3 regions of the uncultured Ligilactobacillus sp. genome follow, and region 1 is predicted to be linked to each of the others. Evidence: predicted binding sites of a transcription regulator. Region 1 holds the regulator's gene; each other region holds the start of a gene.
What was found. The regulator Rex, encoded in region 1, represses fermentation and respiration genes when NADH is low (regulators of the CRP and FNR family bind a similar motif). The targets are predictions, from matches to a motif close to TTGTGAANTANTTCACAA.
Positions count from the first base shown of each region.

Region 2: the regulator Rex is predicted to act here: its motif matches at 3,160-3,177, upstream of pdhA (pyruvate dehydrogenase (acetyl-transferring) E1 component subunit alpha).
Region 3: the regulator Rex is predicted to act here: its motif matches at 3,094-3,111, upstream of adhE (bifunctional acetaldehyde-CoA/alcohol dehydrogenase).

Region 1 covers NZ_CAQLEL010000081.1:13,771-19,799, forward strand. Annotated here, with positions in the region: gene tsaD (tRNA (adenosine(37)-N6)-threonylcarbamoyltransferase complex transferase subunit TsaD) at 1-103, shown strand, start outside; gene Q9Q35_RS05535 (ATP-binding cassette domain-containing protein) at 201-2,159, opposite strand; gene Q9Q35_RS05540 (redox-sensing transcriptional repressor Rex) at 2,329-2,958, shown strand; gene Q9Q35_RS05545 (CPBP family intramembrane glutamic endopeptidase) at 2,997-3,635, opposite strand; gene groES (co-chaperone GroES) at 3,844-4,128, shown strand; gene groL (chaperonin GroEL) at 4,175-5,791, shown strand; gene Q9Q35_RS05560 (APC family permease) at 5,966-6,029, shown strand, end outside.
Region 2 covers NZ_CAQLEL010000074.1:21,583-27,611, forward strand. Annotated here, with positions in the region: gene Q9Q35_RS04715 (dihydrolipoamide acetyltransferase family protein) at 1-829, opposite strand, end outside; gene Q9Q35_RS04720 (alpha-ketoacid dehydrogenase subunit beta) at 845-1,822, opposite strand; gene pdhA (pyruvate dehydrogenase (acetyl-transferring) E1 component subunit alpha) at 1,822-2,922, opposite strand; gene Q9Q35_RS04730 (MFS transporter) at 3,462-4,820, shown strand; gene Q9Q35_RS04735 (Veg family protein) at 4,930-5,163, opposite strand; gene rsmA (16S rRNA (adenine(1518)-N(6)/adenine(1519)-N(6))-dimethyltransferase RsmA) at 5,256-6,029, opposite strand, start outside.
Region 3 covers NZ_CAQLEL010000065.1:7,251-13,279, forward strand. Annotated here, with positions in the region: gene Q9Q35_RS03595 (cation-translocating P-type ATPase) at 1-1,180, shown strand, start outside; gene Q9Q35_RS03600 (heavy-metal-associated domain-containing protein) at 1,196-1,390, shown strand; gene Q9Q35_RS03605 (hypothetical protein) at 1,518-2,801, shown strand; gene adhE (bifunctional acetaldehyde-CoA/alcohol dehydrogenase) at 3,175-5,865, shown strand.

The DNA of each region.
Region 1 (6,029 bases):
GATCGGTGCTGCTGGTTATGCGGCTTACAATGATAAGATCTTTGCTAACTTAGACCTAAATGCTGACCCGAGTTTAGAATTTGATTGGTTAGAAGAAAACTAGATAATAGAAGTGATCAGAGCTATATGAATAACGCGGGCCCCACTATGATCTTGCATAGTGAGGCCCGCGTTATTTTCTAGGAGTTATCTGCACTGTTCTAGTTTTTGCGGTTGAAATTTTCTAGTTCCATGCTGCTGTTTTCCCAAGATGCTTCTGCTTTTGCTAATTGGGTCGTGATCGTTTCGAGCTGTGCTTGTAATTTTGCCATCTTATCGAGGTCATTGAAGTTTTCTGGTAATGCCATCGCTTGTTCTAATTCAGTTTTATTTTCATCGAGTTCTTCAACTCTAGCTTCTAATTCAGCGACTTTACGTGTGAGTTTGCGTTCCATTTTTTGATGCTCTTTACTTTGAGCATAGCTTTGTTTCCCAGCGGATATCTCTTTTTTAGTTACGACTACAGACTGTGTTGCTTTGGCCTTTGCTTGAGCTAACTCAGCTTGTTCTTCTTTTTTAGCTACATAATAGTCGTAATCACCTAAATAAAGTGTGCTACCAGTTGGAGCGATCTCTAAGACGCTGGTGGCTACTTTGTTGATGAAATAACGGTCGTGTGAGACTAAGAGGATCGTGCCGTCAAATTCTTTGATAGCTTGCTCTAAGACCTCTTTACTGTCAATATCTAAATGGTTGGTCGGTTCGTCTAGAATTAGGAAATTATCGTGTTTCATCGCAAGTTTTGTCAGTAATAAACGCGCTTTTTCGCCCCCAGATAGACTGTGGACCATCTTTTTGACATCGTCACCACTGAAAAGAAAGCTCCCTAGGATCGAACGGATATCTTTTTCAGGTGTCGTTGGATGATCATCCCAAAGTTCATTTAAGACGGTTTTTTGTGGGTGAAGATTGTGTTGCTCTTGATCGTAGTAACCGGGATGGACATTGGTACCAAACGTAGCTTTTCCTTTGATGAAGGGTCGTTTACCAAGAATACTTTTTAACAAGGTCGATTTACCGATCCCGTTTGGTCCCACGACTGCAAATATTTGGCGTTTGCGCAGTTCAAAGTTGATCGGTTCGGAAATGATCTGACCATCATAGCCGATCGCGCCGTCACTGACTGTTAAAACGACATTGCCACTTTCTTGCTCAGCTTTGAAGCGAAAATGCATATTTTTTTCAGGCCCTTCAGGACGATCGAGGCGATCCATTTTTTCGAGCTGTTTACGTTTGCTTTGAGCTCGTTTAGTTGTAGAAGCCCGCACGAGATTTTTGTTGACGAAATCTTCGAGTTTATGGATCTCGGTCTGTTGTTTTTCATAGTTCTTCCACGCTAACTGAGCTCTTTTTTCACGTTCCGTGATATAGTTGGAATAATTTCCTTTGTAGTAGTGAGCTTTACCATGTGTGATCTCATAAACTTCATTGACGATCTTATCTAGAAAATAGCGGTCATGAGAAACGATCAAGAGAGCGCCTTGATAATTTTGGATATAAGCTTCTAACCAAGTTAAAGTTTCAATATCTAAGTGGTTAGTTGGTTCGTCTAAGATCAAAAGATCGCGTTTTTCCAAAAGTAATTTAGCCAAGGCAAGGCGGGTCTTTTGGCCTCCAGAAAGCGAGGCGATCGGGCGCTCGTGATCTTCTGGATAAAAATGAAAACCGTGTAAAACAGAACGGATCTCATTTTCATAACCATAGCCGTTTTGCTCTTTAAAATCATGTAATAGTTGATCATAGCGACTTAGTAATTGTTGATAAGCTTTTGAGGCATGATCTGCATTTGGATCAGCGATCTGTGCCTCTAATTTGTGGAGATCTTGTTCCATTTGGCGTAAATTATCAAAGACGCTAAGCATTTCTTCATAGATCGTCTTATCGGATTCAAGCCCAGTATTTTGGGCAAGATAGCCCATTGTTAAGCCTTTTTTTGTTACGATCTGACCTTTGTCAGGAGCCTGTTCACCGATGATCATTTTTAAAAGTGTCGATTTACCGGCACCGTTTTTTCCGACCAAAGCGATACGAGAATGTTCCTGAATATCGAGATCGATATTTTCAAATAAGACATCCGCACCAAAATGGCGAGCGACTTGTTGTGCTTGTAATAAAATCATTTTTTCACCTACTTGAATAATTAGTCGATTCACAAAGTTAAAAAATTAAAACTGCGCTAAGACAGCAATTATTAGTTACATTGTGAATTAATTTACAATTTTTTAATTTTTTTAGTACAGTTGTTATGCTAAAATTTATCATATTGAGTAATCTGAGAGGAGAAACTAGATGGTGAACCCAAATATTCCTAAGGCAACGGCAAAACGTTTGCCGATCTATTACCGCTATCTCAATATTTTAGCGGATGCTGGTAAAAAGCATGTCTCTTCGACTGAATTAGCTGAAGCTGTTAAGATAGATCCAGCAACGATCCGACGTGATCTCTCATATTTTGGTGCTTTAGGCAAGCGTGGCTACGGTTATGATATCACAAGCTTGCAAGCATTTTTCAAAAAAACGCTACGTCAAGATAAATTAAATAATGTAGCTTTGATCGGAGTGGGCAATCTAGGCCATGCGTTATTGAATTATAACTTTCACAAGAGCAATAACGCGCGGATCAGTGCGGCCTTTGATATCGACCCAAAGATCACTGGTTTGATCCAAAGTGGGATCCCAGTCTATCCGATGGAAGATATGCAAGAGCAACTCCAACTACAGCAAATAGAGATCGCGATCTTGACGGTTCCAGCTGATAAAGCTCAGACCGTGACTGATGAATTAGTTGCAGCAGGCATCAAGGGGATCTTGAACTTTACTCCATTGCGGATCACGGTCCCTAACGATGTTCGCGTCCAAAATGTCGATCTGACTAATGAATTGCAGACCTTGATCTATTTTTTGCAACACTTTGAATAACTATGAAAAAGGATGTGTGTACCACACATCCTTTTTTGTTACCAAGCACTTATAATAATAAGCAAGTTCATTAAGCTATGGGCTAAGATCGTGATGCGTAAACGGCCTGTCTTAGCATATAGAAAACAAAGTACCAGTCCAATACCAGCATAAGTCAAATAATGTCCGTCTTGATGAGCGAAACTAAAGAGTAAACTAGAGGCAAGGGCAGCTCCTATTGGGTCGATCACGGAGCCGAGATTAGCAAATAAGACTTTGCGAAAGACGAATTCTTCCATGATCGGAGCTAAAATGACAATATTTACCAAATAATATGGATATTTGGTAAGAACTGCCAAAAGATACCCAGTATTAGCCGAATAACTAGGCTGTCCGAGAAAATTGATCTCTATATATGAACTTAGCCATTGCAACAAAACAAGCGCTAGTGTACCAAAAATAATGTAATAGATTTCTTGGCGAAGTGCAAGCTTTTTTGAAGTGCGCAAAAAACGATCTTTAAAAGGAAATTTGTGCGCCAAGTAGAGCATCATACAACAACCAATGAGATCTAAAACGGTCACGGCTGGGTAATACCAGGCATTTTTGAAGATCATCCACAATAAAGGGGGCAGAGTCATTGTGCCACAATAGATACTTAAAATGATAAGTGAATTTAACTGTAACTGTTTTTTCATCAATAAAGATCCTAACTATAAAGTTTCAATAGTTAGATTATATGTTTTTACCGCTATTTATTCAAACCAATTTCAAAAATATTTTAGCACTCTTGGGGTATGAGTGATAAAATACTTGCAATTTAAAAGTAAAGTTAGTATAGTAATAGTTGTAATCGATTAGCACTCAGGTTGTTAGAGTGCTAAAAAGAATTTGGAGGGATATAACGTGCTTAAACCATTAGGAGATCGCGTGATTTTAGAGGTCGAAAAAGAAGAAGAAAAAACTGTGGGTGGGATCGTTTTAGCTGGCGGTGCTAAAGAAAAACCACAAACAGCTAAAGTTGTTGCTGTTGGTACGGGACGTATCCTTGATGATGGCAAAAAATTAGAAATGACACTTAAAGTCGGTGATGTTGTCGTTTTTGACAAGTACGCTGGTGCTCAAGTTGAATTTGAAGGTCAAGAATATTTAGTAATGCACGAAAAAGATATTCTTGCCGTTGTGGAATAAATATATAAGTAAACATTGAATTTAATTCGTATGAGGTGAATTAGAAATGGCAAAAGAAATCAAGTTTTCAGAAGATGCACGCGCAAAGATGCTTGCTGGTGTAGATAAGTTAGCTGATACTGTAAAATCAACGATCGGTCCTAAGGGTCGTAATGTTGTTTTGGAACAATCATACGGCACACCAACGATCACAAATGATGGTGTAACGATCGCTAAGGCGATCGAATTAGAAGATCATTTTGAAAATATGGGTGCTAAGCTTGTAGCTGAAGTAGCTTCCAAGACTAATGATATTGCTGGCGATGGTACAACAACAGCTACTGTTTTGACACAATCGATCGTTAACGAAGGAATGAAAAATGTGACGGCTGGTGCTAACCCAGTAGGTATCCGTCGCGGGATCGAATTGGCTACTAAAGCTGCAGTAGATGCTTTGCACAAGATGTCACACAAAGTTGAATCTAAGAGTGATATTGCTCAGATCGCATCTATTTCTTCAGCTAATGAAGAAGTTGGTAAATTGATCGCTGATGCCATGGAAAAGGTCGGTAACGACGGTGTGATCACGATCGAAGAATCCAAAGGGATCGATACTTCACTAGATGTTGTTGAAGGTATGCAATTTGATCGTGGTTATCTTTCTCAATACATGGTAACTGACAATGATAAGATGGAAGCAGATCTTGAAAATCCATATATCTTGGTAACTGATAAGAAGATCTCTAACATCCAAGAAGTTTTACCATTATTACAATCCATCGTTGAACAAGGTCGTCCATTGTTGATCATTGCTGACGATGTTGATGGTGAAGCATTGCCTACGCTTGTTTTGAACAAGATCCGTGGGACATTCAATGTAGTAGCTGTTAAAGCTCCAGGTTTTGGTGATCGTCGTAAAGAAATGTTACAAGATATCGCTGTTTTAACTGGTGCAACTGTGATCACGGATGACCTTGGTCTTCAATTAAAGGATACGACTTTAGATCAATTAGGGACAGCTGGTCGTGTAACAGTTACAAAAGAAAATACAACGATCGTTGAAGGTGCTGGCGATAAAGCACAGATCGCTGAACGTGTTGAACAACTCAAAAAGCAGATCGCTGAAACGACCTCTGAATTTGATAAAGAAAAACTCCAAGAACGTTTAGCCAAATTAGCTGGTGGGGTAGCCGTTATCAAAGTCGGGGCTGCTACTGAAACCGAATTAAAAGAACGCAAATACCGGATCGAAGACGCTTTGAATGCTACACGCGCAGCTGTTGAAGAAGGCTTTGTTCCTGGTGGTGGAACAGCCTTGATCGATGTGATCGATGATGTAGCTACTTTGAGTGAAGCTGGTGATGTCCAAACAGGTATCAACATTGTTAAACGTGCTCTTGAAGAACCAGTTCGTCAAATCGCGATCAATGCTGGTAAAGAAGGTTCTGTGATCGTTGAAAAACTTAAAGAACAAAAAGCCGGTGTCGGTTATAACGCTGCTACTGATGAATGGGTCGATATGATCGAAGCTGGTATCGTTGACCCAACCAAAGTAACTCGTTCAGCACTACAAAATGCTGCTTCTGTCTCAGCTCTGTTGTTAACAACTGAAGCAGTTGTAGCTGATAAACCAGAAGAAAACAATGATGTTGCAGCTCAAATGCCACAAGGGCCAATGATGTAAGCAAGTTAAATAAAAATTTTTTGAAGCATCCTAAAATTTTAGGATGCTTTTTTTGTGAGATTGGTGTAAAATTCAACTGTTACTTTTTGAAGTGACCTAGAATTTTTGAATTTAAAATCTAATCAGCCAGTAGCTATCAAAATGGCTAACTAGCTAAAAGGGGTTTTTCTGTTTATGTATCGATATTTAAAGAGATTATTGATCGGACAACCGCTAAAAACTGCTGAAGAAAGTGGGC
Region 2 (6,029 bases), on a different contig from region 1:
CTTGCATATTGACCGAACTGTTGAAGATCGGAAATTCTTTCATGATCACGGCTAAAGCTTTGACCATATAAGCCATAAAGGTCAATTTGACACCACGCGTTGCTGCCAATTCCTTATACTTCTTACGATGATCCCAAAGTTTATCCACGACAACTTCATCAAAGACATGTACATGTGGGATCTGTGAAACTGAACGTACCATTGCATTAGCAGTTGCTTTTCTGATCGGCGACATCTTTTCAACTGTTTCAGGCCATTTTGCACTTGCACTAGCTGGTAAAGCAACAACTGGTTCTTTTGTTTTAGCTTCTGATGTTGTTACTGGTGTATCTTGTGGTAGACTCAAAGCTTGTTTGATATCAGCTTTAGTTACTTGTCCATGGCGTCCAGTACCCTTGATCTTAGCCAGATCGACCCCATTTTCACGTGCAAATTTGCGCACTGATGGCATCGCTAAAACTGGCAAGGAATGATCTTGAACAGATACTTCAACAGGAGCTTCATTTGTTTGTTTTGCGTCCGTTTTTACCGCTGGTTGAGCTGGTTCTTCTACTTTAGCTACACTAGCATCAACATTGCCTAAGCCTTCAGCGACTTCTAGCTCGACTAAAACATCACCAACTTCAGCCGTTTCACCTTCTGAAACCACGATCGCAGTTACTTTTCCGGCTACAGGGCTAGGAATTTCTTCGACGGATTTATCATTTTCGATTTGAACTAGATCATCATCTTCTTTGATCGTATCGCCGACTTTAACGTGCCATTCACCGATCACACCTTCAGCGATCCCCTCTCCAATATCTGGGAGTTTAAATTGATATTTACTCATAGATCTTCACCTTTCCTAGAAATTGACCGTTTCTTTTACTTTTTCAATGATATCTTGTTTATTTGGTAACCAGATCGTTTCAGCATCGCTAAATGGATATGGTGTATCCGGTGCATCGACCCGAGCGATCGGTGCTTCTAATGATAAAATACCTTTTTCGGCGATCAAAGCTGCTACTTGAGAATTGATCCCTGCTTGACGTTGTGCTTCTTGGACCAAAACAACTCGTCCAGTGCGTTTGACTGACTCTAAGATCGTTTCTTCATCCAATGGTGAAACTGTACGCAGATCAACGACTTCTGCTTCGATACCTTCTTTAGCTAATTCATCAGCAGCCCGTAAACTTTCATGGACCATATAACCGTAGGAAATGATCGTTACATCTTTACCTTCACGCTTGACCGCAGCTTTATCTAAGGCTACGGTGTAGGATTCATCTGGAACTTCTTGTTTGAAAGAGCGGTATAATTTCATATGCTCTAAGAAAACGACTGGATCATCTGAGCGGATCGCTGCCGTCAATAAGCCCTTGGCATCGTATGGATCACTTGGAATAACTACCTTTAACCCAGGCGTTTGTGCCATCAGACCTTCCAAACTATCAGAGTGTAGTTCTGGCGTATGGACCCCACCACCAAACGGCGCTCTGATAGTCACTGGCATTTTACGGGTACCACCTAAACGGAACCGTGTCCGAGCGATCTGAGCTGCGATCTCATCCATAACTTCAAAGACAAAACCAAAGAATTGGATCTCAGGAACAGGGCGAAAACCTGTCAAGGCTAACCCAACTGCTAGACCACCGATCCCCGATTCAGCTAAGGGCGTATCAAAGACTTGATCTTCACCGACTTTTTCTTGTAAACCATCAGTAGCGCGAAAAACACCACCATTTCGACCAACGTCTTCACCAAATACCAAAACATTTTTATCGCGTTTCAATTCATCTTCCAAAGCTTGTGTAATTGCTTTGATCATCGTTGTTTTAGCCATTATGCTTCCTCCTTAGCCGCAAATTTTGCAATTTGTTCCTCTAAAGTCGGTGGTGTTTCTACAAAGACATTTTGAAGATATTCACTCACCTTTTGTTTTGGTGCTTGTTCAGTCTTTTTCATTGCTTCATTGATCTGTTCATTTACTTCTTCAATGTAAGCTTCTTCTTGTTCTTCTGACCAGAGACCTTTTTCATCTAAATACGTGCGCAATCTTACCAATGGGTCTTTCTTTTCCCATTCAGCTTCTTCATCAGCGGTCCGATAACGATGCGGATCATCACCAGAAAGTGTATGTGGACCAAATCGATACGTCAAAGTCTCGATCAAGACTGGCCCATTGCCCTCTACACTGTATTTACGTGCCTCGCTCATGACTAAATATACTGCCAAAGCATCCATCCCATCAACTTGGATACCTGGGATCCCAGCAGCTAGACCTTTTTGCGCTAAGGTTGGAGCCGCAGTTTGAACTGCTCTTGGTACCGAGATCGCATAACCGTTATTTTGCACAACAAAGATCGCAGGTGCTTGATATGCACCTGCAAAGTTGATCCCTTCGTAAAAATCACCTTGGGAAGTACCACCATCACCAGTATACGTATACGCTACATTCTTAGCGCCTTTTTTCTTGAACCCTAAAGCCACACCAGCAGCTTGAACGTATTGAGCCCCGATAATGATCTGTGGTGGTAAAGCAGCTAGATCTTCTGGATATTCATTTCCTAAAACATGCCCACGTGACCATAAGAAAGCCTTTTCCAAAGGTAGCCCATGTAAGACTAATTGAGGAACATCACGATAAGCTGGCAATAAGAAATCTGTCTTTTCCATCGCAAATTCAGATGCGATCTGAGATGCTTCTTCCCCAGCAGTTGGAGCAAAAAAGCCTAAACGCCCTTGACGATTCAACTTGGTAGAACGTTCGTCTAGTACACGTGACCACAACATTTGTTTAAACAATTCCACGATCTGTTCATCACTTAGATCTGGGAAAAAGTTTGGATCGATCACTTTACCATTTTCATCCAAAACTTGAAGCGGTTTAATTTCACTAGGGGAGATCGTCTTTAACGCTTCAAAATCAATTTTTTGTGCCATTTTAAAACTTCCTTTCTTCAAACATAAGGAATCAATCTTATTTTCAATCTTTGTACAGCGCTTACATTGTCAATTATAACGTATTGTTCACTAAATGTTAATTTTGTGCACTCTTTAATTTGTTGTCCGACGCCTTAGAAATATTGATTTTGTGCAATATTTCGTGCGTAAACTTTTTTTATCTTGTAGACAATGTTACTTTTATCACAAACATCTAGCTTAAAATATGTTTTAATTTTTTAAATTAAATCACAATATTACCAACGTTTTACTCTGGATCGTTTTATTTGTAACTTATAGACATTAGAACTATAATATTTTTGTAGATGTAGAAGGGAAGTTTTATATATGACACGTCGTAATGATTCCAAGCTCGAACATCGGCTTGAAGAAAACCGTCTAAACGATGCTAGACGTCGTGAAAACGAAGAAAAAGAACAAGAAGCTAAAAAGCATCGCGAAAAATGATCCTTGATGCTATAAAAAAGTCCGAAATTAAAATTCGGACTTTTTTACATATTTAGAAAGTAGATGATCAAATGGAGCTCACAGAAACTAAGCGAAAACTATTTATTTTTACCCTATTGGCAGGGACCTTTACCATGTCGATCAGTCAATCAGCACTTTCAACTGCTTATCCTGCCTTGATGCACTTCTTTACTGTTGATGCCGCAACGATTCAATGGTTGACGACAGGCTTTATGTTAATGATGTGCGTGATGATACCAGTCAGCCCATGGCTTCTCAGTAATATTTCTTTTAAACATCTCTATCTCAGTGTCTTAGCCCTCTTTGGGATCGGCACCTTAATGATAATTTTTGCCCCAACTTTTTGGCTCGCACTATTAGGGCGCTTGTTAGAGGCTACTGCTGTCGGCATCTTGTTTCCGTCATTTCAAACTATCTTGATGACGATCACTCCTAAAAACAAGCGCGGACAAACTATGGGAGTTGCTGGTTTAGTCATGGGTTCAGCCTTAGCTGTTGGGCCGATCATCTCTGGGATCGTCTTAAATTTTTTACGTTGGCAAGATCTCTTTTGGCTATTTTGCTTTTTAATGCTCGTGATCTTCTTGGTCGCTTGTGTGACGATCAGTGATGTCATGGAGCGTAAGCCATCCCAATTAGATGTTTGCTCTTTATTCTATGAAGGATCTGGGCTATGCATGGTGCTATATGCACTTACTGCCTTTAAAGATCCCACCCACTTTCTATCAAGTGCTTTACTCTTACTTTCAGGCCTTGGTTTACTGATAGCATTTTGCCATCGTCAACTAAAACTGACTGAACCACTCCTAGAATTGCGGATCGTTAAATATTTAGATTTTGATATTGGGCTATTGCTAACAGGGCTTTCTTACGTTTCCTTGATCGTAGTCACGATCGTTTTTCCGCTCTATTATCAAAAGATCCTCGGTCTAAGTCCGTTAGCTTCTGGGCTTTCCTTGGTCTTACCTGCTGTTTTACTGAGCATATTAAATCCTGTGACCGGTAAGCTGTCCGATAAATGGGGCTTTAAACCTGTTCTTTTGATCGGAGTCTGCATGTTGCTCAGTGGCTGGGCTGGATCGCTCTTATGGCAAGATCACCTTGGACTACCGCTCTTGATCGTCTTTTCAATGATGATCGAAGGGGGCAACGCCTTTGTCATGATGCCTGCTACAACTCTGGGAGCTAATTCCGTCCCTAAAAACTTGATCTCACATGCAACTGCACTAACGACTACGATCCGCCAGCTACTTGGTAGTCTAGGTGTCATGGTCGCGACTCTATTGTTAAGCAGTGCCGGTCAAAGTATCACCCAAAAATCAAGCTATTCACGCGTCTTTATCTGCTTTTTACTCATTGAAGCCATAGCTTTAATCTTAGCGTTACGCTTAAAAGAAGTTAAAAAATAAGCTAGGAGAGACCCATGCAAGTGGGTGCTCCTAGCTTATTTGTTGTTTCAAAAAATTAAATCTCGGTACCTAAGATCCTAATAAGGATCGGCGATGATCGATTCATCGCTTAATCAAAATCTAAAATGATATTATTGGTCAAAACGTCGGTGTAACTATATGATACGCGTTCAACGGCATTTTCTTCGTGACTTAATTCTACGATAAATACAGCGGGGAAAGTTTCCCGCAAGATCCCATGACGTTTAGTAACTTTTTTGCGTCCGACATGGGACGTTACCGTTAAACCAGCGCCAATGCAATTGTCGAGCTTGCTTTTGATTTTTACTAATGTAGTTGGCAATACGCTTCACCTCTCTGTGTAGAGCATTGTAACATAATTTTACAAAAAACGCAATTATACCATACCCGAACAAACACTTCAATATTTAAAAGTTATTTTTTGACGATTTTTTCAGCGACTAAAGCATCAGCCAATTCGATCATTTGTGCGATCGTTAACTTTTCAGCACGGATCCCTGGTTCGATTTTGACCTTAGCTAAAGCTGTCTGCATCTTTTCTTTGATCTCAGGGGCCTTACCATACATTCCTTGCAAATTATTCCAAAGACTCTTGCGTCGATGTAAAAAGATGCCTTTGACCATTTGCTTGAAGAACTTTTCATCAACTGGCTGATAGGTTTGAACGTTTTTTTTCTCTAATACAATGATCGCAGAATCAACTTTAGGTTGAGGAATGAAGACCGTTTTAGGCACGATGAAAGCTACTTTAGCATCCATCTCGTATTGCACCGCCACACTCAAAGAACCGTAATCTTTGGTCCCTGGAACGGCAGCTAAACGATCAGCCACTTCTTTTTGCATCATCACAACGATACGCTCAAAATCAACTGGTGCTTCCAACAGATGTAAAATGATCGGTGTCGTAATGTAATATGGTAAATTAGCCACCAACTTGATCTTATGCTTTCCATCAAAATTTTTAGCGATCAATTCCACTAGATCGGCTTTAAGTACATCTTGATGAACGACTGTCACGTTATCATAAGGTGCCAAAGTATCAGCTAAAACAGGGATCAAACGGTCATCGATCTCTAGTGCCATGACTTGATGTGCATTCTTAGCCAGCTGTTCAGTCAAAGCCCCGATCCCTGGTCCGATCTCGATCACGTCATCTTCTGGCGTTACATCAGCAGCGGCCACGATCTT
Region 3 (6,029 bases), on a different contig from region 1:
TTTTGTGCCAGTGATCATGGTGATCGCAACTCTAGGCGCACTGGCGTGGCTTTTGACGGGGCATTCGTTAGGCTTTAGTTTAACGATCTTTGTTTCGGTTTTAGTGATCGCTTGTCCATGTGCTCTAGGGCTAGCGACCCCGACTGCGATCATGGTCGGGACTGGTAAAGCCGCCAAAGCGGGGATCTTGTTCAAAAATGGAACAGCTTTAGAACAGCTATCTCAAGTGACAACGGTAGTCTTGGATAAGACGGGAACGATCACTCAAGGAAAACCAGTGGTGACCGATATTTTGGCTAGACCAGGGATAGATCCAACCACGATCTTACAGTTAGCAGCTAGCCTAGAATTTTATACTAAGCATCCGTTAGCCCATGCGATCTTACAGGCGTCAACGGCTGAAACGCTACCTGTCAGTGACTTTGAGACCTTGCCTGGGCAGGGATTGACGGCTAAGATCGATGGAGTGATGTATTTTTTGGGCAACTATAAACTTTTAGTCAAACAAAAGCTCCCAACTGAAACACCACTATTAAAACAGGCCCAGGCTTTGACGCAAGCTGGTAAAACGGTGATGTTTTTGAGCACTGAAAAAGACTTATTAGGTGTGATCGCTGTCCAAGATCCACTAAAAAAAGATAGTCACCGTGCGATAGCACAACTGCATAAGTTAGGAGCAAGGATCGTGATGTTGACGGGCGATAATGAAAAGACTGCTAAAGCGATCGCCAAACAAGTTCAGATCAGTGAAGTTATCAGTGATGTCTTGCCGGCTGATAAAGCAGAGGTCGTCTTAGAATTACAAGCTAAGGGACAAAAGGTCGCGATGGTCGGAGATGGTATCAATGATGCGCCGGCTTTAGCTAATGCAGATGTCGGAGTTGCGATCGGCAATGGGACTGATGTGGCGATCGATTCTGCTGATGTCGTTTTGATGAATTCAGATCTCAGTTCACTAGCCCAAGCACTATTGTTGAGTCACAAGACTTTGGTCAACATCAAAGAAAATCTCTTCTGGGCCTTTTTCTACAACTGTCTCGGTATTCCAATCGCTTTAGGCGTATTGACGTTTTTTGGTGGACCGTTGCTTGACCCAATGATCGCTGCTTTGTGCATGAGTTTTAGTTCGGTATCAGTTGTTTTGAATGCTTTGCGGTTGAACCGCGTAAAATTAAACTAAGTGAGGATGACAGTAATGGAAAAACATACAGTAAAAGTTGAAGGTATGAAATGTGAAGGTTGCGCTAAGAAAGTGCGTGAAAGTTTAAGTCGCGTCGTGAAAAATGTTAAGGTCGATTTGGAAAAGAAAACCGCTGAATATATCGGCGATGAAACGATCGATGGCTTGAACCAAACCTTGGATGGAACGCCATATTCAGTCAGCAAATAGTTACTTGATAAGATGTTGGTATTTTTGCCAACGTCTTATTTTTTTTCTTGTATATCTTTTACGAGTAGTGGTTTAGAATAGAAGTGTGGGCGAAAATTTTAGTAAATTAAGAAAGGGGAATCTGCAGATGCATGATTATCGCAAAGAAGTACAACAATTGCTCGATGTGATGGGGAATAGTGAGCAGGAACTAACTCTTGGTGCTAAAGCGATCCAGTTGATCTTACAAATGGCAGCTAAGGGAAGTTCAGCTAAAGTGATCGAAGAAAAGCAAACATCAGTAACACCTGAAGTAAAAGAAGATGAAGAGGAAGGTCCGCAGGCTCAGCCTGAAGGAGAAATTGGATCAAGATCAAAACTAGTAGAAAAAGTTGAAAAGGAGTCTAAACCAGCGGCAAAAAAAGTTGAACCGCTGGTGGATGAACCTACCGAAGAGAGCAAAGAAAAGGCTAAAATAGATCGAACTTCGCAAACTTTGCAAACTTTGTTGAGTGAAAAAGGTGATAGTCAAGCGTTGGACAATTGGGTGCAAAAAGACCCAAAGATCTTTGAGCGACTATTTGATATGGTAATGGTCTATAAAGTCTCAACGCGTCGGATCGGTTTTAAAGCCTATAATAAAAACAATAAAGAATTGAGATTTAGAGAAACGATCCGGAATCAATTCAATCCTAAAAATGGCGATGCGATCTTAGTCAGCAACGCCCATACGGATTCACCTCGGATCACAAAATTGATCAGACGACCAGCTGAGTCGTATTATCCTAATACGGTGACCTTTGATCGTGGGGTAGTTGAGGTCAACACCGATAATGAACTGATCGTTAAACGCAATGTAAGTGGGAAAAAGCTTCGAGTCGATGGCGAATTATTTGAGTATAAGATCCCAGCTCAAGCATATAATATCCATGAAGGCAGTATCGTGCGGTTGCGTTGGTATGCCCAATTGCGTGGTGAACGTCAAAATGAAGATATCTCGCTAGCTTGGGTCTATCCTGAACGCCAAGAAAAAGTCGCCACGCCAGCTCCAAAAAAAGAGAAGGGTCCTAAACCACAATATCAACCGACGATCGAATTTGATCTAGAAGGTAAGACAGTCGGGATCGTTGTCGGGCGCGAATTATATCGTGATAAATACGAAGCGATCATTGAGGCGCACAATGGTAAGATGCTGATGGTCGATGCATTCTATCATCGCCGTGATCCAGAAAATTATTTCTCACGGCGCTTGAATGAAGCGGATTATGTGATCATGGTCCAAAACCAAAATAAACACAACACGAGTTATGCTTTAGCCAAGATCAAGGATCAATTCCAAGGTTTTGCGGTGGCTAAGAATTTGACGGGGATCCAAGTAGAACAAGCTATCTATCGGGCGGTCAAGGGTCTACCGGCATTTGTAGCTGGTTAAACGTCGTATAATAACACGGGACTTATCAAGATGTGTCTTTGCATCGTGGTGAGTCCCGTGTTTGCATTGTCGAACACGGTTGCTGTAAATAAGATAAAAAATGCACAAAGTATTAGGTGTTAGCTAAAAAAATTATGGTTTTTTGATGGAGTTGCCTAAAAAAATGTTTTTTGGAGTATATGAACAAAAAGTTAATTTTTACATAAAGTAAGCGCTGTTTCGGCTGGGCGTATTTCTTGTTTAAGAAAGAGTAAAATAAATTGAAATCGGTATCAATAAGGGTTAATATAGTTAGTGAAAGTATTCACGAAAAAGTTTATCGAGTGAATTACTAGTCACTTTTAGTTTAATTATTTTGGGAGGTTCCAGATAGATGAGCAAAGAAAAGCCAAAGAAAAAAGTATTAACTCCAGAAGAAAAGGAAGCAAAGATGCAAGCAGCTCGCGTTTATACCGATGGCTTGGTCGAAAAAGCGTTAAAGGCAGAACAAGAATATGCGACCTTTACGCAAGAACAAGTTGATAAGATCGTAGCTGCCGCAGCTTTAGCTGGCTCTGAAGCAGCTTTGACTTTAGCTCACGAAGCAGTCGATGAAACTGGACGTGGGGTAGTTGAAGATAAGGATACTAAGAACCGGTTTGCGACAGAAAATATTTATAATTTGATCAAAAATGAAAAGACAGTCGGTGTCATTTCGGAAGATAAGATCAAAGGCCAAGTTAAGATCGCAGCTCCATTAGGTGTCTTAGCAGGGATCGTACCAACGACCAATCCAACTTCGACCACAATGTTCAAGGCTTTAATGGCTTTAAAGACTCGCAATGCGATCGTCTTTGCTTTCCACCCACAAGCACAAAACTGTTCAGTACACGCAGCTAAGATCATCTATGAGGCAGCACTAGCAGCTGGAGCACCAAAAAATATCATTCAATGGGTCGAAAAACCATCGCTTGAAAACACAACTGGTTTGATCCAAAATCCAAAGATCGCATCTATCTTGGCAACTGGTGGTCCAGGAATGGTCAATGCAGCGTTACGCTCAGGTAACCCGTCAATGGGTGTCGGTGCAGGTAACGGGGCGGTTTTTGTTGATCACACAGCCAACTTAGACCGTGCTGTCGAAGATCTTTTGATGTCTAAGCGTTTTGATAATGGGATGATCTGTGCGACAGAAAACTCAGCTGTTGTTGAAGCTCCAGTCTATGACGCTTGGTTACAAAAGATGCAAGAAAAAGGTGCATATTTAGTACCAAAAGAAGACTATGCTAAGATCGAAGATTTTGTCTTTAATGATAATCACGGGGTAAATGGTCCAGTCGCAGGTAAGAGTGCACGTTGGATCGCAGAACAAGCTGGTGTCTTTTTACCAGAAGATAAAGACGTGATGTTATTTGAATTAGATGCTAAAAACATCGGTGAAAAGTTATCCTCTGAAAAATTATCACCACTCTTGTCTATTTATAAAGCTAAAGACCGCAATGACGGTGTTAAGATCGTTGGTGCTTTGCTAGATTACCAAGGTGCAGGTCACAATGCTGCGATCCAGATCGGTTCTCAAACAGATCCATTTATCAATGAATTTAGTGACAAGATCAAGTCAGCTCGCATCTTAGTCAACCAACCAGATTCGATCGGTGGGATCGGTGATATTTATACGGATGCATTGCGTCCAAGTTTGACACTCGGAACAGGATCATGGGGGAAAAATTCATTGTCACATAACTTATCAACAGGTGATCTTTTGAACATTAAGACAGTTGCTAAACGTCGTAACCGTCCACAATGGGTACGCTTGCCAGAAAAGATCTACTATGAAAACAATGCGATCTCATATTTACAAGATGAGACAGAAGATATCAAGCGTGCCTTTATCGTAGCCGATCCAGGAATGGTCCAATTTGGCTTCGTTGATAAAGTTTACGATCAATTAGCAGTGCGTGATACACCAGTGAAAACGGCGCTTTACGGAACAGTAAAACCAGATCCAACATTAGGTCAAACGATCGAGATCGCCCGTCAAATGGCGGAATTTAAGCCAGATACAGTGATCGCTCTTGGTGGTGGTTCATCCTTGGATGCAGCTAAGATCGCACGTTATATCTATGAATACTCCTTAGATCAACCAGCTGGTTTCATGGATGACTACGATAAAGTCAGCGAATTGTTCTTATTGTTGCAACAAAAATTCGTTGATATTCGTAAACGGATCGTTAAATTCCACCATGCAACAGCAACTAAATTATTTGCGATCCCAACGACATCAGGTACTGGCTCAGAAGTGACACCATTTGCGGTCATCACTGATGATAAGACACACGTGAAGTATCCTTTGGCTGATTACGAATTGACACCACAAGTGGCGATCGTGGATCCAGAATTTGTTATGACTGTGCCAAAACGCACTGTTGCTCTTTCTGGGATAGATACTTTATCACATGCGTTAGAAGCATATGTTTCAGTGATGTCATCTGAATTTACCCGTCCATGGGCGCTTGAAGCGATCAAGTTAGTCTTTGAAAACTTAGTTGATTCATACAACTTTGATCCAAAGAACCCAACGGCTGCTGGTGAACAAGCACGTGAAAACATGCATTACGCTGCTACATTAGGTGGGATGGCATTTGCTAATGCCTTCTTGGGTATCAACCACTCGATCGCCCATAAAACAGGTGGGGAATTTGGGTTGCCACACGGTTTATGTATCTCGATCGCTATGCAACCAGTTATTCGCTTTAACGGTGCGTCCGGTAAGGTAAAACGTTCACCATATCCACGCTATGAAGTGTATCGTGCCCAAAAAGACTACGCTGACATTGCCCGTGCTTTAGGGCTCAAGGGCAACAGTGATGCTGAATTAGTTGAAGCATTATGTGCTCGGATCGCACAGTTGTTCAAAGATCTCGATGTTGAACCTAAGTTATCCGCTAATGGAGTTACAAAGGAACAATTTGAAGGGGCCTTGGATGAGATGGTCGATTTGATCTACAATGATCAATGTACACCAGCTAACCCACGCCAACCATTCTTAGAAGAGATCCGTGAGTTATTGTGGGAACAATTTTAATTAAATAACGTCCAAGGGCGAGTTTCAGGCGACTGAAACTCGCTCTTTTTGTTGTAAATAAAAGCTTACCAATTTTTATATAAAATTATATAACGATTAATTTGCTTTGTTTTTAATTAAAAAAAGGTTTGAAAAATAAAATGTGGCGGTGTATAATTTGAAAA